DNA from 4 places in the Halomonas sp. BL6 genome. Region 4 is predicted to be linked to each of the others. Evidence: predicted binding sites of a transcription regulator. Region 4 holds the regulator's gene; each other region holds the start of a gene.
The links. The regulator LexA, encoded in region 4, represses DNA repair genes until DNA is damaged. The targets are predictions, from matches to a motif close to TACTGTNTANNTANACAGTA.
Positions count from the first base shown of each region.

Region 1: recN (DNA repair protein RecN) is a predicted target of LexA. The motif match lies at 4,740-4,759, and genes of this name have one in related genera.
Region 2: dinB (DNA polymerase IV) is a predicted target of LexA. The motif match lies at 3,077-3,096, and genes of this name have one in related genera.
Region 3: FHJ80_RS02095 (Y-family DNA polymerase) is a predicted target of LexA. The motif match lies at 1,221-1,240, and genes of this name have one in related genera.

Region 1 is NZ_VDGL01000006.1:222,142-229,807, reverse strand. It holds gene FHJ80_RS14110 (DMT family transporter) at 1-412, opposite strand, end outside; gene dnaJ (molecular chaperone DnaJ) at 630-1,784, opposite strand; gene dnaK (molecular chaperone DnaK) at 1,894-3,825, opposite strand; gene grpE (nucleotide exchange factor GrpE) at 3,978-4,607, opposite strand; gene recN (DNA repair protein RecN) at 4,807-6,480, shown strand; gene fur (ferric iron uptake transcriptional regulator) at 6,611-7,063, opposite strand; gene bamE (outer membrane protein assembly factor BamE) at 7,136-7,600, shown strand; gene FHJ80_RS14075 (RnfH family protein) at 7,608-7,666, opposite strand, start outside.
Region 2 is NZ_VDGL01000001.1:82,992-90,657, forward strand. It holds gene FHJ80_RS00385 (NAD-dependent protein deacetylase) at 1-737, shown strand, start outside; gene FHJ80_RS00390 (DNA-3-methyladenine glycosylase) at 734-1,387, opposite strand; gene FHJ80_RS00395 (YdiU family protein) at 1,458-2,936, shown strand; gene dinB (DNA polymerase IV) at 3,120-4,166, shown strand; gene FHJ80_RS00405 (alpha/beta fold hydrolase) at 4,271-5,080, shown strand; gene FHJ80_RS00410 (YkoF family thiamine/hydroxymethylpyrimidine-binding protein) at 5,100-5,348, shown strand; gene FHJ80_RS00415 (hypothetical protein) at 5,372-5,788, opposite strand; gene FHJ80_RS00420 (zinc ABC transporter substrate-binding protein) at 5,905-6,942, opposite strand; gene FHJ80_RS00425 (metal ABC transporter ATP-binding protein) at 7,055-7,666, shown strand, end outside.
Region 3 is NZ_VDGL01000001.1:442,740-450,405, reverse strand. It holds gene FHJ80_RS02105 (P-loop NTPase fold protein) at 1-590, opposite strand, end outside; gene FHJ80_RS02100 (hypothetical protein) at 798-1,148, opposite strand; gene FHJ80_RS02095 (Y-family DNA polymerase) at 1,265-2,605, shown strand; gene FHJ80_RS17290 (hypothetical protein) at 2,583-2,753, opposite strand; gene FHJ80_RS02090 (hypothetical protein) at 2,806-3,105, opposite strand; gene FHJ80_RS02085 (hypothetical protein) at 3,121-4,404, opposite strand; gene FHJ80_RS17420 (DUF4145 domain-containing protein) at 4,428-5,066, opposite strand; gene FHJ80_RS02075 (LexA family transcriptional regulator) at 5,066-5,731, opposite strand; gene FHJ80_RS02070 (hypothetical protein) at 6,003-6,203, opposite strand; gene FHJ80_RS02065 (hypothetical protein) at 6,252-6,578, shown strand; gene FHJ80_RS02060 (hypothetical protein) at 6,624-6,830, shown strand; gene FHJ80_RS02055 (hypothetical protein) at 6,856-7,059, shown strand; gene FHJ80_RS02050 (hypothetical protein) at 7,098-7,301, shown strand; gene FHJ80_RS02045 (ogr/Delta-like zinc finger family protein) at 7,301-7,597, shown strand; gene FHJ80_RS02040 (hypothetical protein) at 7,590-7,666, shown strand, end outside.
Region 4 is NZ_VDGL01000007.1:37,422-45,087, reverse strand. It holds gene mobB (molybdopterin-guanine dinucleotide biosynthesis protein B) at 1-246, shown strand, start outside; gene moaC (cyclic pyranopterin monophosphate synthase MoaC) at 264-1,058, shown strand; gene moaE (molybdopterin synthase catalytic subunit MoaE) at 1,062-1,538, shown strand; gene FHJ80_RS14520 (ribonuclease J) at 1,542-3,143, opposite strand; gene purU (formyltetrahydrofolate deformylase) at 3,417-4,271, shown strand; gene FHJ80_RS14510 (energy-coupling factor ABC transporter permease) at 4,287-4,958, shown strand; gene lexA (transcriptional repressor LexA) at 4,996-5,670, opposite strand; gene FHJ80_RS14500 (TetR/AcrR family transcriptional regulator) at 5,921-6,598, shown strand; gene FHJ80_RS14495 (L,D-transpeptidase) at 6,576-7,091, shown strand; gene nagZ (beta-N-acetylhexosaminidase) at 7,176-7,666, shown strand, end outside.

The DNA.
Region 1 (7,666 bases), on a different contig from region 4:
CCATCGCCAGCCCCATCGCGAGCGCACGCACCCACGTAAAGCGCTCGCCCAACAGCAATACACCGCCTAACGCCATGAAAATAGGCGTCAACTGCGCCAGCAGCGTGGTCTCTGCTACCGGCAACACCGCCACAGCGGCAAACGAGGCAAACATCGCCGCCGCGCCCAATCCTGAACGCAAGGCATGCCCCAACGGTCGCCGGGTCGCCAACCCCTGAGGAAACTCCCGGCGTAAGGCCAGAAACACCACAATCGGCAACAGCGCAAACAGCGAACGGAAAAACACCGACTGCCCCACCGGCACCTCATCGCTCACGGCTTTGATACACACCAGCATGCCCGTAAACAGCACCCCCGACAGCACACGCAGCCAAATCCCCAAATAAGGGCGGTCAACAGCATCCAAAGGCATTAGGTGGTTTCCTTCATTCGTCAGCGTCCAGAGGTTAATAAGCGGATGCTGTTATTGTGACGTAAGTCGCCTTGGCTTGTCTCACTCAAGCCCCACGTAGCATCGTCTGCCAGACCCACAGACCTTGGCGCGGCGGATGGGTCTTCAATGGCATATACATATAAAAAAGCCCCAGCACCGGGGTGCTGGGGCTGTTACTTCAGAGCGCTCTGGGCTCTTACGGCTTCATCTCTTCAAAGAACTTCTTCACGCTGTCGAAGAAACCGGTCTTCTTCGGTGAGTGGCTGTGGCTGTTGCTGCCATCGAAGCTCTCTTGCAGCTGGCGAAGCAGGTCTTTCTGCTCGTCGTTGAGGTTGACGGGCGTTTCCAGCACCACTTTGCACAGCAGGTCGCCGGGGGCGCCGCCGCGAACGGGCTTCACGCCTTTGCCGCGCAGGCGGAAGAGTTTGCCGGTTTGGGTTTCCGGCGGAATCTTCAGCTTCACGCGACCATCTAGCGTGGGCACTTCCAACTCGCCACCGAGGGCTGCATCGACGAAATTGATCGGCACGTCGCACTGCAGGTGCTTACCGTCACGCTTGAAGATGTGGTGCGGTTTGATGGAAACCTGAACGTACAGATCGCCCGCCGGGCCACCGTTCACGCCGCTCTCGCCTTCGCCGTTGAGACGAATACGGTCGCCGGTATCCACACCCGGCGGAATCTTCACCGAGAGGGTGCGGGTTTCACGCACGCGGCCTTCGCCGTTACATTTGTGGCACGGCACCTTGATGTGCTGGCCACTGCCGTGACAAGTCGGGCAGGTTTGCTGAACTGCAAAGAAGCCCTGCTGCATGCGTACTTGGCCGTGACCATGGCAGGTCGGGCAGGTCTCTTTGGTGGAGCCCGGCTCGGCGCCGCCACCGTCGCAGCGGTCACACTCAATATGACGCGGGACGCGAATATCCACCGTGGTGCCTGCCACCGCACTCTCTAGATCCAGCTCTAGGTTGTAGCGCAGGTCGGAACCCCGTGCAGGTGCGTTGGGCCCACGACGACGACCACCGCCGCCACCGAAGATATCGCCAAACACATCGCCGAAGATATCGCTGAAATCGCCAGCGCCGCCGCCACCGAAGCCACCGCCGCCAAAGCCGCCGCCCTGGCCATCCACACCGGCATGGCCGAACTGGTCGTAGGCCGCGCGCTTCTCGCCATCGCTCAGAACTTCGTAAGCTTCCGACACTTCGCGGAATTTTTCCGCTGCGGAGGTATCGTCCGGGTTTCGATCAGGGTGGAATTTTTGCGCCAGACGGCGATAGGCCTTTTTGATCTCTTTCTGATCGGCCCCTTTTTCGACACCCAGGACTTCGTAATAATCGCGTTTGGACATGGGTCCTACGCCTCCTGGTTAGCTACGCACTATAGGCGTCTCGGCCGCGGAAACAGCAACGCGGGAGTTGCCTCCCGCGTCACCGCTTTCCTTGGCAGAAAGAGGTGGGTTACTGCTTCTTCTTGTCGTCGTTGACTTCTTCGTACTCGGCGTCAACCACGTCATCGTCCTGCTTGGTGTTGGCTTCTTCAGCACCTTCACCACCCGCCTGGGCCGCTTCTGCCTGTTCGGCGTACATCTTTTGCGCCAGCTGGCCGGAGACTTCGGTCAGCGCATCCAGTTTCTTCTGGATGTCGTCCTGGTCATCGGTTTTCACCGCTTCTTCCAGTTCGGCGATAGCGTTTTCGATGGCCTGTTTCTCGTCATCGGTGGCCTTATCGCCCGCTTCTTGAACGGTCTTACGGGTGGCGTGAATCATGCCGTCCGCTTGGTTACGCAGCTGTACCAGCGCTTCGAACTTCTTGTCTTCGTCCGCGTGAGCTTCAGCGTCGCGTACCATTTGCTCGATCTCATCATCGGAGAGACCGCTAGACGCCTTGATGACGATGGACTGCTCTTTGCCGGTCGCCTTGTCTTTGGCAGACACGTTCAGAATACCGTTGGCATCGAGGTCGAACGCCACTTCGATCTGCGGCACACCGCGCGGTGCCGGCGGAATGTCGGCGAGGTCGAAGCGACCCAACGACTTGTTCTGCGACACTTGCTTACGCTCACCCTGGACGACGTGAATGGTCACGGCGGTCTGGTTGTCATCCGCGGTGGAGAAGGTTTGAGTCTTCTTGGTCGGGATGGTGGTGTTCTTGTCGATCAGCGGCGTCATCACGCCACCCAGGGTTTCGATACCCAGGGTCAGCGGGGTCACGTCGAGCAGCAGTACGTCTTTAACGTCGCCACCCAGAACACCGCCCTGAATCGCAGCACCCACGGCCACTGCTTCGTCCGGGTTCACGTCTTTACGCGCTTCTTTACCGAAGAAGTCTGCCGCTTTCTTCTGAACCATCGGCATACGGGTCTGACCGCCGACCAGAATCACTTCGTCGATTTCAGACGCGGACAAGCCTGCATCTTTCAGCGCCATCTTGCACGGCTCGAGCGAACGCTGAACCAGGTCTTCGACCAGCGACTCCAGCTTGGCACGGGTCACCTTCACGTTGAGGTGTTTCGGGCCAGTGTTGTCGGCGGTGATGTACGGCAGGTTTACGTCGGTCTGCTGCGCGCTGGAAAGCTCGATCTTGGCTTTCTCGGCGGCTTCTTTCAGACGCTGCATGGCCAGATTGTCACCAGACAAATCGATACCGCTGTCCGACTTGAACTGATCGACCAGATAGTTGATCAGCGCGAGGTCGAAATCTTCACCACCCAGGAAGGTGTCACCGTTGGTTGCCAATACTTCGAACTGCGTTTCGCCATCCACGTCGGCCACTTCGATGATGGAGATATCGAAGGTACCGCCACCCAGGTCGTATACCGCGATGGTTTTATCACCACGGGCTTTGTCCATGCCGTAGGCAAGCGCTGCGGCGGTCGGCTCGTTGATGATGCGCTTGACGTCCAGACCGGCAATGCGGCCCGCATCTTTAGTAGCCTGACGCTGGCTGTCGTTGAAGTAGGCCGGTACGGTGATGACCGCTTCGGTGACCGCTTCGCCGAGATAGTCTTCGGCGGTCTTCTTCATTTTCTTCAGCACTTCCGCGCTTACCTGCGGCGGTGCCATTTTTTTGCCTTTCACTTCTACCCACGCATCGCCGTTATCGGCTTCAGCGATTTTGTAGGGCACCATCTTGATGTCTTTTTGAACGACGTCGTCTTTGAAGCGACGGCCGATCAGACGCTTGATGGCGTAAAGAGTGTTTTCCGGGTTGGTTACGGCCTGGCGCTTGGCGGCCTGGCCTACCAGGGTTTCGCCGTCGTCGGTGTAGGCAATGATGGAAGGCGTGGTACGACCGCCTTCGGCGTTTTCAATGACTTTAGCGCTGTCACCATCGAGCACGGCCACACAAGAGTTAGTGGTGCCCAGGTCGATACCAATAATGCGTCCCATAGCAAAAACCTCGAATTCGGTTGAAACAAAACTGATGTTTTACGCCGCTGTTACTTACTTGGCGTCTGCGGGTTTTCCCGCGGGTTGCCCTTTATTTGGGGGCCGCTTGCCGCATTTCAAGGGCTTTTTTTGCGGCAATGCGTCAACGCGGCTTAATTCGCTTTTTGGCTGACCACGACCATGGCAGGACGCACAAGGCGGCCGTTCAACAGATAGCCTTTCTGCATCACATCCATCACGGTGTTGGGGTCGAGCTCTGGGTTCGGCACCATCGCCATGGCTTCATGCACCTGTGGATCGAAGGGCTCGCCCTGAGGCTCGATGCTTTCGACGCCAAACTTGCTCAGCACGTCGAGCTGCATCTTGAGGGTCATGGAGACACCTTCGCGATGCGCCTCGGACGCATCGTCCTGCATGCTTTCCAGCGCTTTCTCCAAGCTATCCACCACGGGCAGCAGCTCTTTGACGAACTTCTCCAGGGCAAACTTGCGCGCCTTTTCGGCTTCTTGCTCCGCCCGGCGGCGAACGTTCTGAGCTTCGGCAGCAGCCCGCAGCGCTTGGTCTTTGGCCTCCGCCAGGCTCTGCTCGAGCTCTTCTACCTGAGCGGCCAGCACGTCGGCTTCGGGGCTGCCAGCGCTATCTTCCAGCGGTGCATCGTCATCGATCAGCCCTTCCAGTTCGCCTTCCACCAACCGCTCTTCGGCAGATTGGTCGGTGACCTCTGCTTCCTGCTCTTGGCGTGCCAGCTCATCTTCCAACGGGGTTTGCGGTTCTTTTGCCATGCCTTGCTCCTGAAATAAGTAACGGTGCCGGTGGCGGCCACCTGAGGTAAGTAGCGGGTGTTAACCACGTATGCAGCCTATATGGGGGCCATCAAAGCCATCTCAAGAGGGGCATTGAAGTGAGTTATCGACTACTGTATAAAACAACAATTATTGGATAAGTATCCAGCTTCTGTGCCGCACCGCCTCAGGAGGCCTTATGCTTACGCAGCTAGCGATCCAAGACTATGCGATCGTTGATCGTCTCGAACTCGACCTCACCCGTGGCATGACCGCCATTACGGGGGAAACCGGGGCGGGTAAATCCATTCTGCTGGGTGCCCTGGGGCTCTGCCTGGGCGAGCGCGCCGATGCGGGTAGCGTGCGCCACGGCTGCGAGCGAACCGACCTCTCCGCCCGTTTCGACATCCAGCACCTGCCCGCAGCAGCCGAGTGGCTCGACGCCCGCGAGCTGCCTGCCGATGAGTGTCTCTTGCGTCGCGTGGTTACTGCCAACGGCCGCTCCAAGGCGTGGATCAATGGCCACCCAGCGACCATTGCCGATTTGAAATCTCTGGGTGAACAGCTGATTCAGATTCATGGCCAGCATGCCCACCAAGCCTTGATGCGGGAAGAGACGCACTTGGCGCTACTGGATGACTACGCCGGGCTTCGCGAACGCAGCCAGCAGCTCGCCGAGACGTTCCGCGAGTGGCGCAGTGCCCGCCGTCGGCTGAAAAAACTCAGTGAAGAGGGCAGCGAAGTCGAGGCCAAACGCCAACTGCTGCGCTATCAAGTCGAGGAGCTGGACCAGCTAGGCCTTGCCGAAGGCGAGCTGCAAACCTTGGAAGAGGAGCAGCACACCCTGGCCCACGCCGAAGAGACCCTACGTGAAACCCAGTTTGCCGCCGACTGCTGCGAAAGCGATGAAGGGGGCGCGCTGTCGCTTCTCAACCAAGCCTACGCCCACTTGAGCGCGCTGCCCGGCAGCGACAAAGGCACGCTGGCCAATACGCTCACCATGTTGAGCGATGCCCGAATTCAAGTCGAAGAAGCCGCTAGCGAGCTGCACCGATTGGCCAGCACCACCGAACTGGACCCAGAGCGACTGGCGTGGGTCGAGGAGCGCATGGGCGACGTACACCGCATTGCCCGTAAGCACCACGTCGCTCCCGAAGAGATTTGCGCGCTGCATGCCCAACTCAAACAAGAGGTGGCGCAGCTCGAAGCCAGCGACGACGATCTAGAAGCCCTCAGCAGTCAAGTGGCCGAGTACCGCGAGCGTTACCGCAGCGAGGCCAAGCAGCTCACCGAAGCACGTCAGAAGGCCGCCGTGCGTCTGGGCAAAGAGGTGCAGCAGCAGTTGGCCTTCTTGGCCATGGGCAAAGCACGTTTCGACGTGGACGTAACCCCGCGCGAAACGCCTTCCCCCGAGGGCTTGGACCATGTGCAATTCCTGATCAGCGCCAACCCGGGCCAACCCGCCCGGCCGCTCACCAAAGTCGCTTCCGGCGGCGAGCTGTCGCGCATCAGCCTGGCCATTCAGGTGGTGGCGGCGTCGCATTCGACGATTCCGAGCTTGGTCTTCGATGAAGTGGACGTGGGTATTTCTGGGGCAACGGCGGAAATCGTCGGCCAACTGCTACGTAAACTAGGCGAAAACGGCCAGGTGATGACCGTGACCCACCTGCCTCAAGTGGCCGCCCAGGCGCACCAGCACCTGCACATCGAAAAGCGCGCCAACCGAGACACCACACTCACCCACATGGCGCTGCTGGACGAACGCGGCCGCATCAGCGAGCTGGCGCGTATGCTGGGCGGCGTGACCCTGTCCGACCAAACCCTGGCCCATGCGCGGGAAATGCTCCACGCCAGCCAGCGCCCGCCGCACTGAACCTGACGGTTTTCTCTTCAACGACTCACCGAATACAAAACGCCCCCAGAGCACCAGTGAAACATCACGTGCACTCTGGGGGCATTTATTTCACGGCGCGAGACTTAGCAAACCCGCGCCTGATGAGCCACTATTTGCGATTCGTCGGGCCGCTATCTTGGCGTGTTACGTCAGACCCACGAGGGCGAACGTACAGCACCAACGCATGGTCCACGAGTTCGTAGCCGTGCTCTTCGGCGATCTCTTGCTGGCGACGCTCGATGATGTCATCGACGAATTCGATGATCTCACCGCTTTCCAGACACACCATATGGTCATGGTGGTCCTCTTGGGTCATCTCGAAAACCGCGTGACCACCGTCGAAATTGTGACGAATCACAAGGCCCGCCGACTCGAATTGAGTCAATACGCGGTAGACGGTCGCCAAGCCAACATCCTCGCCCGCATCGATCAGTGTTTTATACACTTCTTCTGCGCTAAGGTGGTGTTGGCCCGAAGCATTTTCGAGAATCTGCAGGATCTTGACGCGCGGCAGGGTCACTTTTAGCCCGGCTTTGCGTAGTTCATGGTTCTGATCGGCCATGGTTGCTCTTCGCAGTAACAGGTTAGGTCGGGTATCATCGACCGAAACCACGATAGTGAAGAACAGGCTCAAATGCAAAAATTGACTCGTATCATTACCCTTTCCGTTGCCCTGACCGTCGTTAGTGGCTGCAGCTACGTTGGCGTTTACAAGCGCGACATTCCTCAGGGCAACCTGGTTACTCAAGAGATGGTCAGCCAGCTTCAACCAGGCATGACCCAAGAGCAGGTGACCTATGTCATGGGACGTCCGCTGCTGGAAGCGCCCTTCAATTCTCGCGAGTGGGACTACGTGTATCGCATCGATAAAGCGTACGAAGGCGTGGAACAGCGCCGCGTGACGCTGACGTTCGATAATGCAGGCCGCTTGATGAACATCGAACGAGACGGTGATTTTTCGCGCGACCTGCCGATCAGCACCGACCGGGGTATGGGCCCCGCCGTTGAAGGCGCTGACCCGTTGGATGCGCTGCCCATCCAACGCACGCCCACACCGGAGACGGCCCCCGAACCGCAGCCGATCATTACCGGCGAGTGAGGCAGGACTATTGTCCTTTGGCCTGACGTTTGGCCCGCTCTAATCGGGCCGCTTTTGGATCGATCT
Region 2 (7,666 bases), on a different contig from region 4:
GGATTCCCGATTATCGCGACGCCGATGGCCAGTGGAAGCGCCCGCCGCCGGTGCAGCACGGTGATTTCATGAGCTCCTTCGCCGTACGCCAGCGCTACTGGGCGCGGGCGCTGGTTGGCTTTAAAGCCATGCGCGAAGCCCTGGTGAGCGGGGCGCACCGAGCGCTTGCAGAGCTGGAGGCCATGGGGCATGTGGAGCTGCTGGTGACGCAAAACGTGGACCGCCTGCACCAGCGGGCGGGCTCGAAAAAGGTGATCGATCTTCACGGCAGAGCGGACGTGGTGGCCTGTATGGCCTGTGGCTATCAAATGATGCGCCACGCCATGCACAGCGAAATGGCGCGCATGAACCCCGCCTTTGCCGCGCTGGACGCCCACCACGCGCCGGATGGTGATGCGGATCTGGAAACCGATTTCTCCACCTTCAAGGTGCTGGATTGCCCGCGCTGCCAGGGCATCCTCAAACCGCAGGTGGTCTATTACGGCGATGTGGTGCCCCCGGCGCGTCGGCTGGCAGCACAGGCGGCGCTGCAGCAAGCCGATGCGGTGCTGGCGGTGGGGACATCGTTGATGGTCTATTCCGGCTACCGCTTCTGCCGGGATGCCCATGCCATGGGCCTGCCCGTGGCATCGCTCTCGCTGGGCGTGACTCGCGCCGATGAGTTTTTGACTCACCAGTGGCGCGCGCCGCTAACGCCGGTGCTGGAGCAGGCGGTTGCGTGCCTGAAGGGCGCTTAACGCGCTTTGGAGACCCACGGGTTACCTTCGCTCCAAAGCCGCCAAGGGGCGTCGCGGTCGGCGGGTTGGGCGTAATCGATGCCGACTCTTGGGCCGCTGGCAATCGCGCTGGGCGGGTCGCCAGACGTAATCCATAGCCCGTTCGCTTGATCGCTGTTCTGCGTCATATCGTGGCCGTAGAGGGCGTTGTCGATACGCAGCGCGCGGGTGAGTTTGCCGGGGCCGTTACACAGGTTGCGCCCCGCGACGCTGCGCCATGCGCGCATGACAGGCTCGCCGATCACCGGTTCCACCGCGCGAATCAATACCGCGCAGGGGTTGCCTTCTGGCTGGGTGACCACGTTCAGCAGCCAGTGCATGCCGTACACCAAATAGACGTAGGCGTGGCCGGGCGGGCCAAACATCGCCTCGGTGCGCGGGGTTTTACGCCGGTGGGCGTGGCAGGCAGAATCTTCCGAGCCGCGGTAGGCCTCGGTTTCCACGATGCGCGCGGCCATCAGTTCGCCATCCCGCTGGCGCACTAGCCAGCAGCCCAGCAGGTCGCGGGCGACTTCCAACGTATCACGGTTGTAGAAGGCCTGGGGCAGGGGCGTGAGCGCCTCTTGCTCTATCGGTGGCTTAACAGGGGTTAACGCGTCTCTATGCGGCATGCTATCGCCCATTACTTGAGTAAGCTGCTAGGGTATTCTTTAGGCCATTCATTGAAAAGCGGAGTTGCCCGTGCTGTCTTTCGAACATCAGTTCGCCACCTTGCCGGAACCCCTGTGGGTGGCGTGCCAGCCCACGCCCGTTGCCCAGCCCAGCCTGATCGCCTTCAACGATGCCTTGGGCGCGCAGCTAGGCATGCAAACCCGGCCCGACGACGCCACGCTGGCTCAGTGGTTCAGCGGTAACCAGCTGCCGCCGGGTGCCGAGCCTAAAGCGCTGGGCTACGCCGGGCACCAGTTCGGTAACTTCGTGCCCCAGCTAGGCGATGGCCGCGCGCTGCTGTTAGGCGAAGTGGTGGATCAGCAAGGAATACGCCGAGATGTGCAGCTAAAAGGTAGCGGCCGCACGCCGTTTTCTCGCGGTGGCGACGGCCGTGCGCCCCTTGGCCCGGTGCTACGCGAATACCTGGTGAGCGAGTTCATGGCCGCCGTGGGCGTACCCACCACTCGCGCCCTGGCGGCCGTTTCAACCGGCGAACGCGTGGTGCGCCAAATGGCCGAGCCGGGGGCCGTGCTCACCCGTGTGGCCAGCAGCCATATTCGCGTGGGCACGTTCCAGTTTGCCGCCGTTCGCCGCGATGAAGACGCGCTAAAAGCGCTGGCCGACCATGTGATTGCCCGCCACTACCCAGAGGCGGCCAATGCTGACGATCCGTACCTGGCGCTGTTAGAAGCCGTTACCGCCCGCCAAGCGGCGCTAGTGGCGCGTTGGATGAGCTTGGGCTTTATTCACGGCGTGATGAATACCGACAACTGCAGCATTGCCGGTGAAACCATCGATTACGGCCCCTGCGCGTTTATGGAGCAGTTCGACCCGCAGAAGGTGTATAGCTCCATTGACCAGGGCGGGCGCTACGCCTTCGACAATCAGCCTGGCATTGCCCAATGGAACCTGGCTCGTTTTGCCGAAACCCTGCTTCCGCTGATGCGCGTTGAGGGCGATGCTGCGGTAGAGCAAGCCACCGAGGTGCTACGCGGCTTTACCGCTCGTTTTGGCGCCGAGCAGCGCCGCCTGCATGCCGACAAGCTGGGCCTTGCCCCGGAAAGCGATCGCGCCGTGGCGCTGATGGAAGCGCTAGAGATCCAGATGCATCAAGGCCGCATGGACATGACCGCGACGTTCGACGCGTTGACGCACTATGCTCAAGTCTTGAGCGCGGACACGTCAGCCCACTCCCAAAAAGAGGCGCTGCTGGCGCTGACCACGCAGCCCGCTGGCCTGACCGCTTGGCTGGCCGACTGGGAAAACGCCCAGCAAGCGAGCCAGCAGAGTGAGCGTCTGGAGGTCATGCGTCGCGCCAACCCGGTGGTGATTCCCCGTAACCACCGCATTCAAGAGGTCATCGATGCGGCGGTAGAGGGCGATTTCGCGCCTTTCCAAACCCTGCTCGCGGCGGTCACGCAGCCCTTTGATGAATCCGAAGAAGCGCGCCGCTTGGCCGCTCCGGCCACGGAAAGCGAGCAGGTGTTGCGCACCTTTTGTGGTACGTGATTTAGACCAGCGAGTATGGGCGGAAAACCCGTAGCGGGGGTCTTTCGCCAGGGATGGCGAAAGTAGCGTCCAGGGAGGGATTCACAGCGCCCCCGCCTAGGGTTTTGCTGCTCATCAGCGCTGTAGCACACCCTGTGATAAACTGTGCTTTTTTACAGGTAAGGGCGGAGGCAAGGTCGGCCTGTGCGCAAAATCATCCACTGCGACTGTGACTGCTTCTATGCGGCGGTCGAGATGCGCGATAACCCCGCGTTGACCGATATCCCCATTGCCATTGGCGGCAGTGTGGAGCAGCGCGGGGTGGTTGCCACCTGCAACTATCCGGCGCGTAAGTTCGGCATCCACTCCGCCATGCCCATGGCTCAGGCGCTCAAACGCTGCCCCCACCTCACGGTGATTCGGGGCGATATGGCGAAGTACAAAGAGGTTGCCCGCCAGGTGTTTGCCATCTACCGCGATGTGACCGAGCTGATCGAGCCGCTGTCGCTGGACGAAGCCTTTCTGGATGTCTCGGAGGTCACGCTGTACCACGGCAGCGCTACCCGCATGGCCGAAGCCATTCGCCAGCGGGTGAGGCAGGAAGTGGGTATTACCGTTTCGGCGGGCGTGGCACCCAACAAGTTTCTCGCCAAGATCGCCAGCGACTGGCGCAAGCCCGATGGTCTCTTTGTCATCACGCCTAACGATATCGACGCCTTCGTGCAACAGCTGCCGGTGAAAAAGATCCACGGCGTGGGGCCGCGTACCGCTGATAAATTGGCGGAGCTGGGCATCCAGACCGGCGCGGATCTGCGCGCCCGGCCGCTGACCGAGCTGGTAGAGCGCTTTGGTCGCTTTGGTCATCGGCTACACGAACTTAGCCACGGGCGCGATGAGCGCCCGGTCAAAACCCACCGCGAGCGCAAGTCGATCAGCACCGAGCAAACCTACTCCCAAGATTTACCCACCCTAGACGCCTGCCGCCAGCAGCTCCCCGAGCTGATCGGCGATTTAGAGCGCCGTTACGCTCGCCTAGACCCGGCCCCCGCCGTGCGCGGGGTGATGGTGAAAGTGAAGTTCAACGACTTCACCCAAACCACTGTCGAACACGCCGACCCCGCACCTAACCTGGAGCAGTTCGAAACGCTGCTCAACGTGGGGTGGGCGAGGGGCGCACGCCCCGTGCGCCTGCTGGGCGTCGGCTACCGCTTGGCGGAAGAAACCGCTGCCCAGCAGCTCTCGTTGTTTTAATTAGCCGGTTAACCCTTGGATGGATTGACGAGGTTCGGTGCCCGCGTTAAAACAGACGTATGATAGATAGCACCCCTTCCCGTTAGCCGACCCGCGAGCCTGCCATGCCTGCCGATGCCACCCAACGCCCCCGTTTAGTGTTTGCCCATGCCAACGGCTTTCCCGGCTTGAGCTACCGCAGCCTGCTAGACCCACTGGCAAAAGTGTTCGATCTGCATCCGCTGGACCGCGTCGGCCACCACCCCGACTATCCGGTGAACCATAACTGGAGCAACTTGGTGGATGAATTGCTCAGTTACCTGCCCGAGACCGACGCGCCACTGCTGGGCGTGGGGCACTCGTTGGGCGGCATGCTGATGGCCATGGCTGCCGACAAGCAGCCGGAGCGTTTTCGCGGTGTGATCATGCTCGACCCGCCGCTGATGCTGGGGCCGGATGCCTGGGCGATGAAAGCGGCCAAGCGCTTTGGATTGATGGATCGCATCACGCCGGCGGGTAAAACCAAAGGGCGTCGCAGCGTGTGGCCCAGTCGCGAGGCGATGGCGACCTCGCTGCGTCGCCGTGGTCTCTTCCGTCGCTTTACCCCCGAGGCACTCAACGACTACATTGAAGCAGGCACGCGACTACTGGACGACGGCAGCGCTGAGCTGACCTTCGACCCCAACATCGAGCTGGAGATTTTCCGCCACTTGCCGGATCACCTCTCCAAATTACCGCAGCGCGTGGGTGTGCCCATTCAACTGGTGGCGGGGCAGCAGTCGCACTTGATGACGCCTTCACGCCTCAAGCGCATCGCTCGTCGCGGGCTGCCGGTCAGCACGGTGCCGGGGACGCACATGTTCCCCATGGAGCATCCGGAAGAGACGCGTACGGCCATACTGGCCGCGTGGCAGCAGTTTCGAACTGCGCCATAGAACCGATCGAGGAGGCGATATGTACCTTTCCGTACAGCTGAGCTACTACCCGCTGGCCGATGATTTCAAGCCAGTCGTCAAAGAGGTGGTCCAACGATTGGAGGCTACCGGGCTGGAAGTTCACCCCAACCGAATGAGCACCCAGGTATTTGGCGAGTTCGATGAGGTGATGGCGGCACTCGGCGAGGTGATGAAGTGGTCGTTCGAGACCCACGGCAAAGCCGTGTTTACCGCCAACTTCCTGGAAGGCGACCGGCGGCCACGGTAAATGATGCCGTCGGGGAGGGCTTCCTAGCCGTTTCCGCCTGCTTCGAAGGGCGTATTGCTGATGAAGCGGTTTCGCCAATCAGCACGCCACTGCGGCATGCTGATAAAGAAGTGCTGCATCTGCTTATCGAAGCGCACCCAAACGATGGCATCTAAATAGCGGCTATTCTCGGATGTCGTCGAAAAGTCGATATGCTGCGTGTCGAAAAGGGGCGTGCGGTAAACGTTCGCGGGCGCTGCCCGCTCGATGACACGCAGGTAAGCGACGCCTCCCAAGGGGGCGAGTAGTCCTGAGACTCTCACCGATTCGATCAGGTAATCGCCCATCGGGCTGACCACCGAGACGCTCGCGGGCGCATGAAGGGTGCGATAAAGACCCACGCACAGCGTGAGTGCGATGAGCAAGGCCATGCCAACCGCAGTGCCTGCGACGCGCTTCATGTCATCGCTCCGTCGTTGAGTAGTCGAGTCATCGCTCCTTACCGAGGCTCACGTAACGCTGCGCTCAGCACTTCGCACGCAGCGTTACGTTTGATCACTTAGGCAAATGACGAGTATTACTCACTTTTAGCGCTCGTGCAGTTGGTTATTTCACCGGCTAGCTGTTCCAGTAATGCGGAGTACAGTCCCGCATCCAGCGTCAAGCCTACGCCGAGTGGATCCATCACGCCCAAGTACGCCGACGTATCCCCAAACACGTTGTTGACCATCTGCGGGTTGAACTGCGGTTCGCTGAAGACACACTGAATATTCTCTTCGTTGACGAGCGTCTGTAACGCCTCGATGCGTGCCGGGCTGGGAGCGGATGCATCGCCGATGGAAATGGCCCCCGCGGCATGAACGTCAAAGGCCTCTTCGAAGTACTGGTACGCATCGTGGAATACGATGAAGCGGGTGTCCGTGCTGTCGGCCAAGCGCTCCTGGAGGCGCTGTTCGAGGGCGGTCAGTGCTTCTTGACCCTGCTCGGCGTTATCGCGGTAGATCGCCGCGTTATCCGGATCGAGTTCGCTTAGCTGCTCGGCGATGGCCGCCAGCCACTGGCGGGCATTCCCAGGGGCGAGCCAAGCGTGCGGGTTCATGCCGGTATGGCTATGATCATGACCATGGTGATCATGTCCTTGGGCTTGCTCGTGTTCGTGGTCATGCCTGTGCTCGTGGCCATGCTCGTGTTCGTGATCATGCCCGTGTTCGTGATCATGGTAATGGCCGTGTGCCAGCTCACCGTCTAGAGAAAACGTCGCCCCCTCGCGATATTCCAGCGTGCGGGTGCCGGGTACGTCCATCAGTTCTAGGTGGCGAGCGTCGCCCGCTAGATTGTCCACCGGCCCTTCCAGCCAAGGGGTGAGCGCATCGCTGACCCATATCACCAGATCCGCACTGTCCAGCGCGCTGGCTTCCGATGGACGCAGCGAATAGCCGTGGGGAGAGGCGCCGGGCTGAATGAACAACTCGGGCGAGCCAACGTCGCCCATCACGATCGATACCAGTGAGTAAACGGGGGGAATATCGACCGCGACGCGGGGCACTTCCGCCGAGGCTGCTAAGGGAAAGGCCGTTAGTAATGGCAGAGCGAAGTACGTAAAGCGGTGTGGCATGAGGGCTCCTGATGAGACGAGGCTGAGTGAACGAGACAAGAAAGGACATCCAAGTATCGCTAGTCTTGATATTTATGTTATAACATAACAAATGCGTCAAGAGCGGATGTCAATGATGTCACTTGCATCTTCCCTCCATCGTGAAGCGGTACTTAGCGTTCGTCAGTTGAACGTTCGCTTCGGTGGGCAGCAGATACTCGAGAATATTCATCTCGACTTGTTTCGTGAACAGGTACTCACGTTGATTGGCCCCAACGGCTCGGGAAAGTCGACGCTGGTGAAAACCCTGGTGGGCGCGGTAAAACCCACCTCGGGCAGCGTTACCATCGCTCCGAATCAGTGCATTGGGTACGTGCCCCAACGGCTCCATCTGGACCCTACGCTACCCATGACGGTCCAGCGCTTCATCAACTTGCCGCGCCGCCACTCACGTCAAGAGGTCGATAGCGCCCTTGAAGACGCCGGTGCCGAGACACTGCGGCAGGCCAATATGAGCGAGCTGTCAGGGGGACAGTTTCAGCGCGTACTGCTGGCGCGAGCGCTGCTGGTCAAGCCCGATATTTTGATTCTCGATGAGGCAACGCAAGGCCTCGACCACCAGGGTACGGCGGCGTTTTATCGCCATATCGATAGCGTTCGCCGCACGTACGGCTGCGCCGTTTTAATGGTCAGCCACGACCTGCACGTGGTGATGCAGACCTCGGATCATGTGCTTTGCCTGAAT
Region 3 (7,666 bases), on a different contig from region 4:
TCATCAATCAAAATATATACAGGAGCTAAATTATCGTTACTCTTATGCTTTGAAACTTCGACTACTAGATTCTGCAGGGCATCAGAGAAATCCTCGACTATCTGTTGTTCATGGGCACTATTTTCTATGAGAGACTGTATCGCAGCCTCAGCAACATCATCACTAACACCCTGAAGAGCTTCTCCTGCGCCATCAGCATCAAAACCTGTAAATCGCTTCAACAGTCCTTTAGCAGCAAACTTCATCAGGATAGGAGTAGTGGCCGCTATAGCTTTGGATGCCTTCTCAACAAACCCTTCGAGGCTTTCGAGTTCAGGGCTCAACCCACGCTGGCTAGCTAATTGATCGTTTATGGCAGCGACGAGAGACACAAAAGGATCACCCGTGTAATCCTTTTTCCACGCATTAAAATAGACGACTCCACGATCTTCTTCTAACTGTTGCTTCCAGTTTTCAAGGAAGAACGTCTTCCCTGTACCCCAAGGCGAGTCGATATTGATGACTGTAATGTCTTTATCGCTCTCTAGCAGGTTTTGTAAGAAGTCAGCAACTTCCCTACGGCCCAGCAGATCCCTATCCCATGCTGACATACTGCCCCCTGTGCTATTTGCTATGCGGCTAAGTAGAGTGTAGCTAAACACAAAAACCCCCAGCCATTCCATGGCCGGGGGGTATCAGTGCCGCATCCTTCTGGCGAAACAACCCTGCAACGCGTGCTTTTAGGCGACACCACCACTATGACAAATCCGCTCAGGCAATGATGTAAGCCATTGACCACAAAGCTTGTAAGCGATCTCCTACAACGCCCAACACCGCGCCTGCCTCACCACCACCCCGCGAAACTGCTTCGCGGTGATGAAGCACCCTTCCCCACCCGTGGGCGGCAATAGACGGCAGCGGCTGCCGACGCGTTGGGTTTTGAATAATCGGTACTCGCCCTCTACCTCCGCCACCACCAGATCCGCGTGGCCATACGAGCGCGCTTCGTCCACCACTAGCACGTCGCCTTCCATCCATGGCCCACCGGGGTGCGCCTCTTCGCTGATCTCCACCAAAAAACAGGTCGGCGGAAATTTTCGCCGGTCCATCTCCGCTACCGCCGGGTGCTCCACCCCCACCACGGCAGGCCCCAAGTAGGTCACTCGCATGCTGTTGCCCTGTGCTAGCTCCACATTTGGCGACGTATATTAGCGTTTGCCTGTCGCCTCCCTAATGCCTAATACTGTATAAACGAACAGCATTTAACAAGGGTTAAGGAGGCAACATGATCGGGTTAGTGGACTGCAACAACTTCTACGTGAGCTGCGAGCGCGTGTTCAACCCCAAGCTAAGGCGCCGAGCGGTGGGCATTCTCTCGAATAACGACGGCTGCATCGTCGCCCGCTCCAACGAGCTCAAAGCCCTGGGCGTGGAAATGGGCACCCCCGCCCATCATGTGCGCCACCTGGTCGAACGCGGCGAGGTGATTCTCTACTCCTCCAACTACGAACTGTACGGCGATATGTCTCACCGGGTGCAGAGCGTGCTCGAGGAGGAGACCGCTGGGGTCGAGCCCTACTCCATCGATGAAATGTTCGTGCGCATGGACGGCTTCACGCCAGAGGCGCTGCTGGCCCACGCCAAAACCCTGCGCTGGAAAGTGCGCCGCTATACCGGCATTCCCGTGTGCGTGGGCGTGGCGGCCACCCATACCCTCGCAAAGCTCGCCAACCGCATCGCCAAAAAGCACCCCGGCTACCCCGGCGTGTGCATCCTTCACGCCGACAGCGACGAAGCCCGGCACTTGCTGGAGCAAATCGACGTAGGCGACGTGTGGGGCATCGGACGCCGCCTGAACGAGCGCTTGCAGGTAATGGGCATCAAAACCGCCTGGGATCTGCGCGAAGCGGATGCCAAACGCCTGCGGCGCAAGTTCTCGGTGAACGTAGAGCGCACGGCGCTGGAGCTGCGTGGCATTCGCTGCCTAGAAATGAACGACCTGCACGAACCTAAACAGCGCATCATGACCAGCCGATCGTTCGGCCGCCCCACCCAGCAGCTCAGCGACCTGCAAGGGGCCATTCGCCACCACGCCCAACGCGGTGCCGAAAAACTACGCCAGCAGAAAAGCCTGGCGCGTGCCGTCATGGTGTTTCTCAAAACCAACCGCTTCCGGCCCGACCTGCCGCAATACTGCCCCAGCGTGGTGGTGGAACTGGAGCGCCCCACCCAAGACACTCGCGAGATCCTTCACGCCGCCCAAGAGGCGCTGCGCAAGATCTACCGCACTAACTACGCCTACAAAAAGGCCGGCGTGATGATGCTCGACCTCACCGACCAGCACCGCCAACAGCTCAGCCTGATGGACACGCCACAAACAGAAGAGGAACGCCAACGCAGCCAAAAGCTGATGGCCACCATGGACGCCCTGAACGAGAAAATGGGAAAAGGCACGGTACGCCTGGGCCTACCAGAAAAGAACGCCCCCTGGCACCTACGCTGCGCGAACCGCAGCCCGCGCTATACGACACACTGGGATGAGCTGATGAGGGCGTATACGGATGAGGGGGCAGCGAGGCGGGATGGCATGACTAAAACAGAATTTAACCGCCCGCAAACCGGATAATGGCGAAGACAAGAGCAGCAACGGCAACGATAGTACCGACGTTCCATTTGATGATGTTGGTTTCCATCTGGGCAAGGCTTTCCTTGGTGGCCATCGTTTCTTTAATGATGGCCACCTCTTGCTCCAAGTGACGCAAGCGCTGTTCCATATCGGGTGGCTCCCCGCCGCCATCGTGCGGCTTCACAACGTAGAGATTTCTATTACTCACCATTCTCACCCTCCTGCTCTATAAAATCCAATACTTCAATATCGCGGATATAGTGGATAAATGCACAGTGTGAGCAAACGCGTAAAAATTCACCGTAGCCACGGTGTGAGCCATCATTGATGGTATGAACTACACGGACCGCAGGCGCCTGATCGTCCATGACGCCTTCAGGATCGAATACAGATATAGAGAGAATTCCTGTTAAGCAAATCGGGCAGTTATCACCTACCCCCTTTGCTTCAAGAAAGCGAGTAATATCGCCACCCTTCACACGATCCAGAATATTAATCATCATTTCACCTTCAAGTTATTCACCAGTGCTTTCATTTGGCTGGCTGTTTTTATTTCTCCCTCTTCGCTTTATCAGATCAACTAGCTCTTCCATTGGGCTATGTTTCTCTTTGGAAGCACTGTCAATGACACATGTAGAATCACGACTAATCGAAAGCAGATTAATCCTCATCAAGTCCAATAAATCTTCAGAGGCATCGTCTCCAAGTTCGCTTAATCGGCTCTTATAACCCTCATATGATTCAGCAAGCGTTTGCTTTTGAGCATAGAATTCTTCTAGGCGGATTAATAACGCAGATTTTTTTGAAGCAAAAACAGCTAGCCACACTGGCACTACAACTAACGGAAGGCGGGTTAAAAAATATTGAAAATAGCTTAGAAAACTATCTGAATCCACATCGTAATTTGTAAAAACTATTGCCGAAACAATCAATGCCAAAGTTAAACCAACGTAAAAAACCTTATCATATTTATGGCGTTGAGCTGAGGCTGCCTCTTTCCTTTCCTTGAAAGACTTTGCCAACTGAACAGTAACTGCACTTCCCAAAATTTTATCAGCCTCTTGCTGAGTTGTATGCGAGGCATCTAATATTGATCTTGATTTATTTAACAGATCATCAGTAGTCTTTTGCGTGCGTGTATTAGTAGCCAAATAAGAATTTAGCTCATTTTTTGCTTCGGACGCTTCCTTTTTTATCCCCTCCAACTCTTTAAAATTAGTTTTTGTTTCTGCCAACACTTCAGCCAAAGTGTTGCTGTGCTGATTAATCAATCCAACATTTTGCTCAGCCTCAGCCAAACTATCTTTTAGCTTTTTTAACTGGTTTTCTTGGCGCTGAATATCTTCTGACGACTGATCCAAACCATTAGATAACTCTTTATTTTTCTTAAACAAGAGAGACAAGAACTCTAACCTTTGATTTTCAAAACCAGCATCCCAGATTTTTATATTATATTTTTGCCTTGCTGAGCCGTCGCTAAGCGACTCGGTCCAAACACCTGAACCAAAAAACACATCAGTATCAAAAATATTTAAGGGCTCAATTTTAAAAAGAATCTCATTACTACTCTCTAAAAAACTGCCTTTTATCTCTGGCCGCTCAGATTCGTTATCATAAACTAGCTCTGCCTGCCCTTCCTTCATCAATCCTGTGTCACTATAGCCTCGAACTTTAAAGCTATTTTCACCGTCTTTCTCAAAATAAAAATTAACAATAGCTCTGAGTTCAGCCGGAATATTATTACCAACAGTCACAGGCTTTAACTCACAAAAAAAACCTTTTTTTTCTTGCTTTGACATTCCAGCTCCCTATGTATTTTCAACTATTTATTTTGAGAATCGCGTTGTGCTACACCCTGCCTCTTTTCAGCAGGCAAGCTCTCATAGAGCGCATCAATCTCTTTAAATCTAGTAATTCTGTCTTGAACAATAAAATTTAAAAGCTCAAACATGGCGCCAACACTTTCGCCTAAATCTTCATCTTTTATTGCGCCAGGGTGTACAGACTCATTGCCAATAATGCGTATAGCATCGAGGGCTTTCTGTACTTGGGGCAACAACCCATCACTGACAAGTTGGCCAATAGCAGTATTTATATTTGCACTCTTCCCCAAATCAATACAGATACGCTGCAGAGCCAGTCTCAATAAAGCCGCGGCGGCTCTTGGTGAATGAGGATAAACATCACGCGCTTCCAGATAATCTTTTTTCGCATTTCCAGGCATATCTGGATTGGGGTAAGGAACAGATGAAATGATTGGGTAAATCATCTTCCCTTCATTGTCTCCATGAAAGCTACCAAGCCAGTAAGAATGCTCTCTACACTGACTACAGTCGGCTCTGACGATCGGAGACGAGCCATAGTTATTATGATAAAGCTCCCCCCAATGCATATCGGCATAAACATCACACAGAGGGCACGTAAACGCTTTTTTTTGATATTCAGGAGGAAAATATTTCATCACACCACCCGCCCAATCCGAATCTCACACCGCCCTAAGATCTCCACATCGTGCATATCCTGCGGCTTGATCATTTCCGGCTGGTAGTGGTCATTATCACTAATCAAGTACAGCGCCCCGCCCGCCAAGCGCTGCACCCGCTTAATCCGACGTTCTCCACTCACCAGCAGCAAGAACACACCCTCCTGCTTAGGGTCGCGGTTGCTCCGATCCACCAGCACCCAGTCGCCATCGGCCAAGGTGCCGTCCATCGAATCGCCACGCACTTTGATGCCCACCACCTGGGCAGGGTCTAGCCCCTGCTCGGCCAGCTCGCTGCTAGGAAAATGAAGGGTGGTTTTGATCGGCTCGCCCTCGAAGCTACGACCAGCGCCCGCAGCAGCTTCGATGTCGTACATCTTAATGGGTGAAAGCTCTGCCGATGGTTCACTTAACGCAACCCCTAGAGGTTGAGCAGTGGCAGTTCCTGAACGCTGGCCTTTGAGCACGTAAAAGACATCTACGCCTTCATCAGAAACGGCGGAAAGGTAAGAAGAATCAGGGCTGCTAGCACCTTTTTCATATTTGATCTGGGTGGTTTTTCCTACACCCCCAATCTGCGCAAGGGCCGTTTGGCTCAACCCAATCCGCTCACGCTCTTCTCTCAGACGTTCGCCAATGCTCATTTTTATGAACCATCCTTATTGACAGGTTCATTTTTGTGAACCATTCTATTCATGTCTTTCACTTCGATACACATAGCAAAGGGAGCCACTGCCATGGCCGCACCTGCTAAACCGCAAGACCCACGCCCGCTGCTTGGTCATCACCAAACGATGGCCAGCAAAGTCTTGGTAGAAACCATTGGCGAATTAGCCAAGCAAGGTCTCGCGGGAGACGACTTAGAAAAGCGAGCTACCGAACTGGCTAATTCACTCCGCTCGGGGCTGGCTCAACTCACTGCGCCAACGTCTGGTAGTACTCAGTCAGCTTCTTGTGAGCCGCAATGACAGCTTCGGCGAGGCTTTCACCGTATTTCTCATCCATAGCAGCAGAGTACTTAAGCTCCAGATTTTGAGCACGAATAAGCTCAACAACTACTTCATGAGCTGCATGTTCGGGGCTGTGCTTAGGATCAAGTACGCGTAGTTCAGACATTACCAAAGCCCTCCTTGGGCATCTGTAATCACAAAGGAAACCACTGCCATGGTCACCATCATTGCCACGATTATCTTGCCGCCTTCCCCCACCGTGCTGTTTCGCGGGGTGGAAGTGAACCTGGACCGCTGCTCGCCACGTACCCGCCGCACCATTGAAACGGCGCTGCGCCAGGGCACGGAGAAGCCTAACCCGCTGGCCGATCTCGAAGCGCTGGAAGAGCGCACCACCGCCCAGGCGGTGAGCCAGCTCGCTGCCACGATGCTGGCCCAAAACGCGCCGTTCGAGCAGGTGGAAGACGCCCTGTGCGAACTGCGCACCCACATGGATGAGCACTTCCTGCAGCGCAAGCTGGTGCGCTTGTACGAGCGCTAAACCGCTGCGGCCAAAGTTATTCAACCTGATACGGAAGCCTACCCCATGACCTCGACCAACGCCATTGCCCCAAAGCCAATTTATGCCCCCAAAGGCTGCACCAGCACAGTACTGACGCGCATGACCGAAGACGAACGCGCCGACCTGGAGCGCATCGCCGAGCTGGAAATGCGCTCGCTCTCGGCCACTGCTCGCATGTTGCTGCTGCGCGGCATCGCCCAGTACGACCAAGACACGCTGAATGCCGAATGACCCTGCCTGCATAAGGATGTTTGCCATGTACCAGGACCCCAAACGTGTGCGCACCCGCTACGCCGCTCTCAATTTGGATCAGTACGAGGCCCAACTGATCGATGCGCTGGTGGATTACACCGGCATCGAACGGGCATCGCTGCTGCGCCAACTGGTGCTGAAAGAAGCCCTAGAGACGCTGGGCGTTGCGGATCTCTCACTTAGCACTGTGCCCCAGCAGGCGTCGTAAAGGCAGGGCTTTTTGAGGCCCTCAAGGAGCATTGAGGTATGGCTGACCAACCGGCACGCGGCGAATTACGTCTTCCGCTGAACGACCAGCTAGAGGCCGCGCTGCAGCAGGTGTGTGAACAGCAGGATTTAACCAGCCTGGACGACGCCGCCGAATGGCTACTGCGGCGGCGGCTACGCAAAGGCACCCAAGGGCTCACCGGCCGCGGCCGCGCCCTTTATCCGGTAGGGAGAAACCATTGATGTCGACCGCTTCCAAGCACCGTATGCCCTGCCCCCACTGCGGCCACAACATGCGGGTCCGCAAAAGCCAGGCGCTTACACCGGTGTACCGCGAAGGGGAAGTGGAATGCCGCAACGTGGATTGCGGATTTCGGGGTAAGGCAGGTTTTGAAATTCTCAGCACATTAGCGCCTAGCGATATACCGAATCCCAATGTGGATCTGCCCTTCGCCCCTCGCTTACTCAGATTGATAACCCTGGCACTTAACCGACAGGTCGCCAACGACGAACACTACGAGGAATCAGCGGATGAATAAGGTCGCCCATTTACCCCGTCCACCACGGCCACAAACCGACCGCGCAGGCTTTGGCGCCTTACGCGCGGA
Region 4 (7,666 bases):
CATTCGCCTGATTTGGTAATTGTGGAAGGCTTCAAAGCTTGGCCGATACCTAAGTTGGCGCTCTATCGAGAGGGAATTGGAGACCCGGCGATTCTTTCCGACCCTTGGGTGCAGGCCGCAGCGTTGACCGGCGAGCCTCCTGTGAAGCTTGCGTCTTCGGTCACGCGTTTGGATTTGAATCGCTGTGACGCGATCGCCCGCTGGGTCAGTGACTGGGCCGACCAGCAGCGGCGCAACTTGGCTTGATGATAAAAGGTGACACCATGCAGTTAACCCACCTGAACGCGCACGGCGAAGCCAATATGGTCGACGTCGGCGATAAGCAAGAGACACGTCGAGAGGCCGTCGCCTCGGGGCGTATCGTCATGCAGCCTGCTACCTTGAAGTTGCTGAGCGACGGCGCGTTGCCCAAAGGCGATGTGCTGGCCACGGCGCGTATTGCAGGGATCCAAGCGGCTAAACGCACCCACGAGCTCATTCCTCTGTGCCACTCGCTGGCACTTTCTAAAGTCGCGGTAGAGTTCGACATTGACCATGATCAAGGGTGTGTGAATGTGTCGGCCATGTGCCGTTTGAATGGCCGTACCGGGGTCGAGATGGAGGCGCTGACTGCCGTATCGGTCGCCTGCCTGACGCTTTACGATATGTGTAAAGCGGTCGACAAGGCAATGCGTATCGAAGCGGTACAGCTGGATAGCAAGCAGGGCGGACAGCGCGGCGATTACCGCCGCGACATGACGGCTCCCATCGTCACTGGTGAAGGTGCTGCGGGCGAGGTGAGCCTCGGCGAGCGCTGTGTCTCACCCTGTGTGCGGGTCAAGTTTTTGGCCGAGCTGCGCGAGCGCGTTGGGGAGAGTGATTTGGCCATTGGGTTGGACAAATTGCCAAGCCGTGATGTGGCTGGGCTAAAAGCCGCGCTCAAAGCTCAAGATGCGCGCTTCTCAGTGCTGGCAGACCGTCGAACGCTGTGCGCGATTAACCAGGTGATGGCCAACGACAGCGCACGCATTACCGATGAAGACGAAGTGGCCTTTTTCCCCCCGGTGACCGGAGGCTGAGCCGTGTCCGTTAACGAACAGAAAGCACCCGACATAGGGGTAGTCGTGCAGTCTGCTCCGTTCTCCATGGCCTACGGTTATGAAAGCGCGTTGCGCCAGCGTACCGACATTGGCGCGATCGTCACCTTTACGGGGCTGGTGCGAGATTTCAACGAAACGCCCGACGTCATCGGTTTGACCCTGGAACACTACCCAGGCATGACCGAGCGCACCTTGGCACGTATTGCAGAGCAAGCGTGTCAGCGGTGGTCATTGCAAGCGGTGAGGGTCATTCATCGCGTGGGAGATTTGTTGCCGGGGGACCCCATTGTCAGGGTGCTGGTTGCCAGTGCACACCGCCGAGATGCCTTCGAGGCCTGCGATTTCATCATGGACTACTTGAAGACCCAGGCACCTTTCTGGAAAAAAGAGCACTCTAGACAGGGAGCATACTGGGTGAAAGAGCGCGACACCGATCAGCAAGACGCTGCTCGGTGGTAGTGCTCAAGGCTCGTCGTTCAATTCCTCGATGGTTGGCATCTCGGCGGCCATGATCTGCAGGTGCACCTCGGGCATATGCTGCAAGTGATTCGCCAACCAGTGTACCAACCGAGGCTGTAGCGCATGGCGTAAATCGGCTAGCGTATCTGCGGTGATCTCATCGAGCTGCTCGTCCAGCCACTCGCTAAAGCTGTCTTCATCCATGGGGCTGGCCCCGCTAGCATCCAGCATCAAGCGTCCAATGCGGCACCAGCCCGTCTCGGTGGCCGCTACCGGCAAAGCCAAAAAAAGGCTGCCGCGACGTGCCGAGGAGTGGCCCGTATCCAAGCCAGGATGAGCGACTACGCTATTTTGATTGACGATGCAGGGAGGCTGAGGATAGCGCGTCTCGCAGCGTAACCCTTGCTGGTCGAGTACTAGCATGTCGCCATTCACAGGCGTCAGCGGTGCTTGAATGCCCAGCTCTTCGGCAAGCGCTTGATGCGCCGCTTGATGGCGAGCCTCGCCATGCACCGGTAGCAGCATTTTGGGTCTGACCCACTGATAGAGCTTTCTAAGCTCTTCCTGGGCAGGGTGTCCGGTAGCGTGAAGCTCGGGATGGTTCGTTTCATCGAACAGCGTGACATCGAGTTGCAACAAACGCTTTTTAAGCTGCTCGATGGGGCGCTCATTGCCTGGAATGGCTTTGGCAGAAAAAATCACGCTATCGCCCGGTTCTAAATCGACAAAGGGGTGGCGACGCTGGGCCAATCGTTGCAAGGCGGCGCGAGGCTCGCCCTGGCTACCGGTGGCAATGATCACGACCTCTTCAGGGGGGAGGTAGCCCAGGTCATGGGCGGGCACCAGGGGCGGGAAGTCGTCCAAATAGCCCAGGCCTCTGGCCACACTCACCATCCGCTCCATCGAGCGGCCCATCAGGCTAACCCGGCGTCCACTCGCCTGGGCTGCCAAACCAATGGCCAATACCCGCGCTAGGTTGCTGGCAAAGCAAGACACGACCACCCTGCCTGTGCAAGCGCTCAGCGTGTTCGCCAACGCCTTGGCAACGTCCCCTTCGCTGGCGGACTGTCCCGGCATGGGCGCGTTGGTTGAATCCCCTACCAGCAAATCGACCGGTGCCAGTGCTCTGAATTGAGCCGCATTGACCGGTGAGCCAATGAGCGGGGTTGGGTCCAGTTTCCAATCACCCGTGTGGAGAATGCGGTAATCCCCCGCTTGCATCATGATGGCGCAGCTCTCGGGGATGGAGTGGGTAACGCTGAGATAGCGAAGGGTGAAGGGGCTACTCTCTACTGCCTCCCCCGGTTCGATGGTCTGGATCGCTGCGCTACTGAGCTGATGTTCGGCAAACTTGTAGCGCAAGAGTCCCGCTGCGAGTGGGGTGGCAAAAATCGGGCAGCCCCATTTGGGCCAAAGCCACGCCACGGCGCCGATGTGGTCTTCATGGCCGTGGGTAATGAACAGGGCTTTGGGGGTGATCTTGAGCGCTTCCAGGGTTTCCGTGTTGGGGACTTGAAGCGGAGAATTCGGCAGGTCTTGGCGAATCATCATGCCGCAATCAACGGCGATCCACTGATCGTCATACCCATACAGCGTGAGGTTCATTCCAATTTCGCCACAGCCACCAAGCGGTAGCAGGCGCAGGGGCGGGCGGCGACGGGGACGAAGTTGAACGCGTGATGGATGCATCAGTTATGAAAAGCCTAGAAAGTAATGTCTTAACTATACGGGATGCGGGGGGCGGGTAACAATCATCGCGGCACCAGACCGCGGTGCTTCCTTATCTTGCTTACGTTACACTAATGCGGCTAAAGCGTTTATCTGCCGTTAGGCAGGTGCTTGGCGAGCGTGCCGTTAAATACGTTAAGAGTGTCTGTGATGTCTCATTATTACCGTTTAGTTGTTTCCTGCCCCGATCAGGTGGGCATTGTGGCGCGTGTCTCAAGCTTTATTGCTCAGCAGGGTGGTTCCATTACCGAAGCAAGCCAGCACTCTGATTTAGAGACTGGTCGCTTTTTCATGCGCTATGAAATTCTGGCGGACTCACTGGGTATGTCGGCGGAAGCGTTGCGCACGGCGTTCGAGCCCGTCGCCGCCGAATTCGATATGCAGTGGTCGTTGGTAGATACGCAAAAGCGTCGCCGTGTGGTGCTCATGGTGTCTAGAGAGTCTCACTGCTTGGTCGACTTGCTGTATCGCTGGCAAGCAGGCGAGCTGGATTGCGATATCGTGGGCGTCATTTCTAACCATGACGATATGCGTTCACTCACGGAGTGGTACGGTATTCCCTATCATCACGTACCGGTCGATCCTACCAACAAGCAGCGGGCATTCGATCAAGTGCAAGAGCAGATAGATGCGGCCCGCGCCGACTGTGTGGTGCTGGCGCGCTACATGCAAATACTGCCGCCTTCCCTTTGCGAACGCTATGCGGGCCGAGTCATCAATATCCACCACAGTTTCCTGCCGTCGTTCGCGGGTGCCAAGCCGTATCATCAAGCTTATGAGCGCGGTGTGAAGCTGATCGGTGCGACCTGCCATTACGTCACCGAAGAGCTGGACGCGGGCCCGATCATCGAGCAGGACATACATCGGGTCAGCCATTGCCACACGCCGACCGATCTCGTTCGCTTCGGTCGCGACGTTGAAAAAGCGGTGTTGGCGCGTGGTTTACGCTGGCACTTGGAAGATCGTGTGCTCATTCACGGCAATAAAACGGTCGTCTTTAGTTAATCTACCGGGGGCGCTATGTCGTTTGCACAGAGCGTATTGGCACCATGGGCGCTGGTGATGACGTGGTTGTTGTCATTGGGCATGGTGGGCTGGTGCATTTGGCTGCGCCCTTGGCAACCGTTGCTCGAAGATAACGCGCTCCAACATCGATGGTTGGCCGCGACGCTTGTCGTCATGCTGTTTTGGCAGCTTCGCGCTCAAGCAGTGGATTGGTTGACGCTTCACCTAGTATTTACGGTGTTAATGACGCTGGTCTTTAAAATGCCGTTAGCGCTGCTGAGCAACGTAATGATCAACGCTGCCATGGTAGCGATTGGACGTAACGAGTGGAACCTTCTTGGGGCGAACGTACTGGTGACTGGCATCGTGCCTGCTATGGTGACAGGCATCGTGTGGCGTCTGGTGGATCGCCGCCTGCCGGATAATTTGATGGTGTTCTTATTCGCCTGCGGATTTTTCGGCGCAGCGCTGTCGACGTTAGGTGGCGGGCTTGTCGCGGTGGCGCTCATCATATTGGCGGGCACGGATCCTGAGGCCGTATATCTCGCTCAAGAGTATGCCCGCTTTTTACCGCTGCTGATGCCGTCGGAAGCCTTCATCACCGGGATGCTGCTCAGCATCTTGCTAGTCTACCACCCAAGTTGGGTGGCCACCTTCAATGACCACCGTTACATCGACTCACAGTAAATACACTTCGTGTGCCGGGTCTGACCACGGCCTCAGCTCAGCCGAGCGCTTGTCCGTTTCCGCCCCGAATAACGCCGACGCCGACACCCTCGATATCCAGTTGTTGGGTGCGCAGATCGATCTCGATCGGTGGGAAGTCGGCATTCTCGGCGATCAACGTGACTTGATGGCCCTGGCGTTTAAAACGCTTGACCGTCACTTCGTCTTCTAACCGTGCTACGACGATCTGGCCATCGCGTACGCGATCAGTGCGATGAACGGCCAGAAGATCGCCTTCCAAAATGCCGACATCTTTCATGGAGAGGCCGCGTACACGTAATAGGTAATCGGCTTTGGGCGTAAAATACTCGGCTGGAAGCGGGCAGTAGCGGTCTATGTGTTCGGCAGCCAAGATTGGACTACCGGCGGCAACTTCGCCAATCACGGGTAGCCCATTGGGTACAGGCTCGGAGGCGGCCGTTGTCGTTGCTGGCACTTCGCTAGGTTCCAGCACCTCCTGGTTCGGTAGCCGAATTCCCCGCGACGTATTTCGAATGATGCGTATGGCGCCTTTACGCTCGAGCGCACGCAAATGCTCCTCGGCAGCATTTGGAGAGCGGAACCCCAGCGCCTTGGCGATTTCAGCGCGCGTTGGCGGGTACCCCAGGTCACCCATGGTTTTGACGATGAAATCAAATACGTGCTGCTGACGTGCTGTGAGTGGACGAGACATACCAAACTCCAAAACAGTGAAAAGACAGTAGCTACATGTCGGCTTAATCAGTATGTGTTTAAGTATACAGTATGTTGCTCTGTCCAGTACATGGTCCATGACAAACGCCAGTACATAGCGAGCTCTTTGAAAGCTAGGTAAAGAAGGCGCCGCCCATGGACCGTTGGCGAACTGGATAAGTGATTGAGCCTGTCAAACATATGTCATAGTATGCAGCGTTGTTTAAAACACCTGTTTTTTGGAGGGCGAGATGGCCCAATCAGATACGGTAACGCGTATATTGGACACGGCAGAGGTGCTATTTGCAGAGCGAGGCTTTGCCGAGACGTCGCTGCGCAATATCACCAGCAAGGCACGCGTCAATTTGGCGGCCGTCAACTACCACTTTGGTTCCAAAAAAGCACTGATTCAAGCGGTGTTCGCTCGCTATCTCGATCCGTTTTCGGCACGTTTTCATACGGCACTGGATGAACTCGAGACGCGCCATCAAGGTCAACCGATTCCTTTGGAAGTGCTGCTTGAGACCATGGCGACCACGGTGTTGGCCGTCCCGGCAGAACGCAATAGCCTGAAAGTGTTCATGAGGCTCCTGGGTCTGGCGTATAGCCAGGCTCAGGGGCATTTAAGGCGTTATATTCAGCAGCAATATGGCGACGTGTTTACGCGCTTCACCGAGCTGGTGCGCCAAGCGACCCCAGACCTGCCGGACGCTGAGCGTTTCTGGCGGCTACACTTTATGTTGGGAACGGTGATATTCACGCTGTCAGGCTTGGATGCGCTGCGTGATATCGCCGCCAAGGATTACCAAGAACAGGTCACGGTGCGAGATCTGGTACGACGCCTGCGGCCCGTCGTGGTCGCCGCCATGAATGCGCCGTTGCCCGCCGCGGTTGAAGAGGGTCACCATGGAAACGCCCAAGCTAGCTGAGCTGCCGCCTACACACGGTGGTTGGATAGAGATCGATACCCAGCGTCAGAGACTCTGCTGGTGGCAAGGTAACGATATTCAGCATGAGTGTACGATTTCGACGGGGCTGGCAGGCGTTGGGCAGGAAGAGGGCAGCGGTCAAACGCCGCTTGGCTGGCACTACGTTCGCGCATCGATTGGCCAAGGCTGCCCCGATAACGCGGTATTTCAGGGGCGCCGTTGGACGGGCGAAGTCTATTCGCCAACTCTCGCGGCCAGCTTCCCCAAGCGTGACTGGATCCTGACGCGGATACTTTGGCTATGCGGTTTGGAGCGCGGCGTGAATCGCGGGGGAAACGTCGATTCCCAGCGGCGCTACATATACTTGCATGGCACCCCAGAGGATCAGCCCATGGGCACGCCAGCCTCACACGGTTGTATACGCGTGCGCAATCACGATTTACATTTCCTATTCGATCACGCCCAGCCCGGTACGCCGGTTTGGCTGCATTAAGCCCACCCACAGGACGTCGCGCCAGAATTTTGACACGCCAAGCGGTTAGTCTAGAATGGCGCCCTTTTTGTTGGACTCACCATCATGACGCAACCCATTGGCCCGGTCATGCTCGACCTTGAGGGGCCACAGTTAACCAACGCTGACAAGCGCCTGCTAAAAGATCCTGCCGTAGGCGGTGTGATTTTGTTTGCTCGTAACGTCGAAGACGCGTATCAGGTTCGCAAGCTGTGCGACAGTATTCGTCGTGTGAGAGGCGATTTGCTACTGGGGATCGACCAAGAGGGGGGGCGTGTCCAGCGAATCAAGCAGGGCGTTACCCGGCTACCCGCTATGGCGCGTCTGGGTGAGCTGTTCGCCAGCGACCCGGTCGCGGGTGTGAGTCTTGCCAAAGATACCGGCTGGCTGTTGGGCATGGAGATGGCCGCCTGCGGATTGGATATCAGCTTCGCCCCCGTATTGGACGTTGAGAGTGGCGTGTCCAGCGTGATTGGTGAGCGCAGCTTTAGCAGTGACCCTATTCACGTAGCCAAACTTGGCCATGCGTTTATCGAGGGCTTGCACGAGGCTGGCAT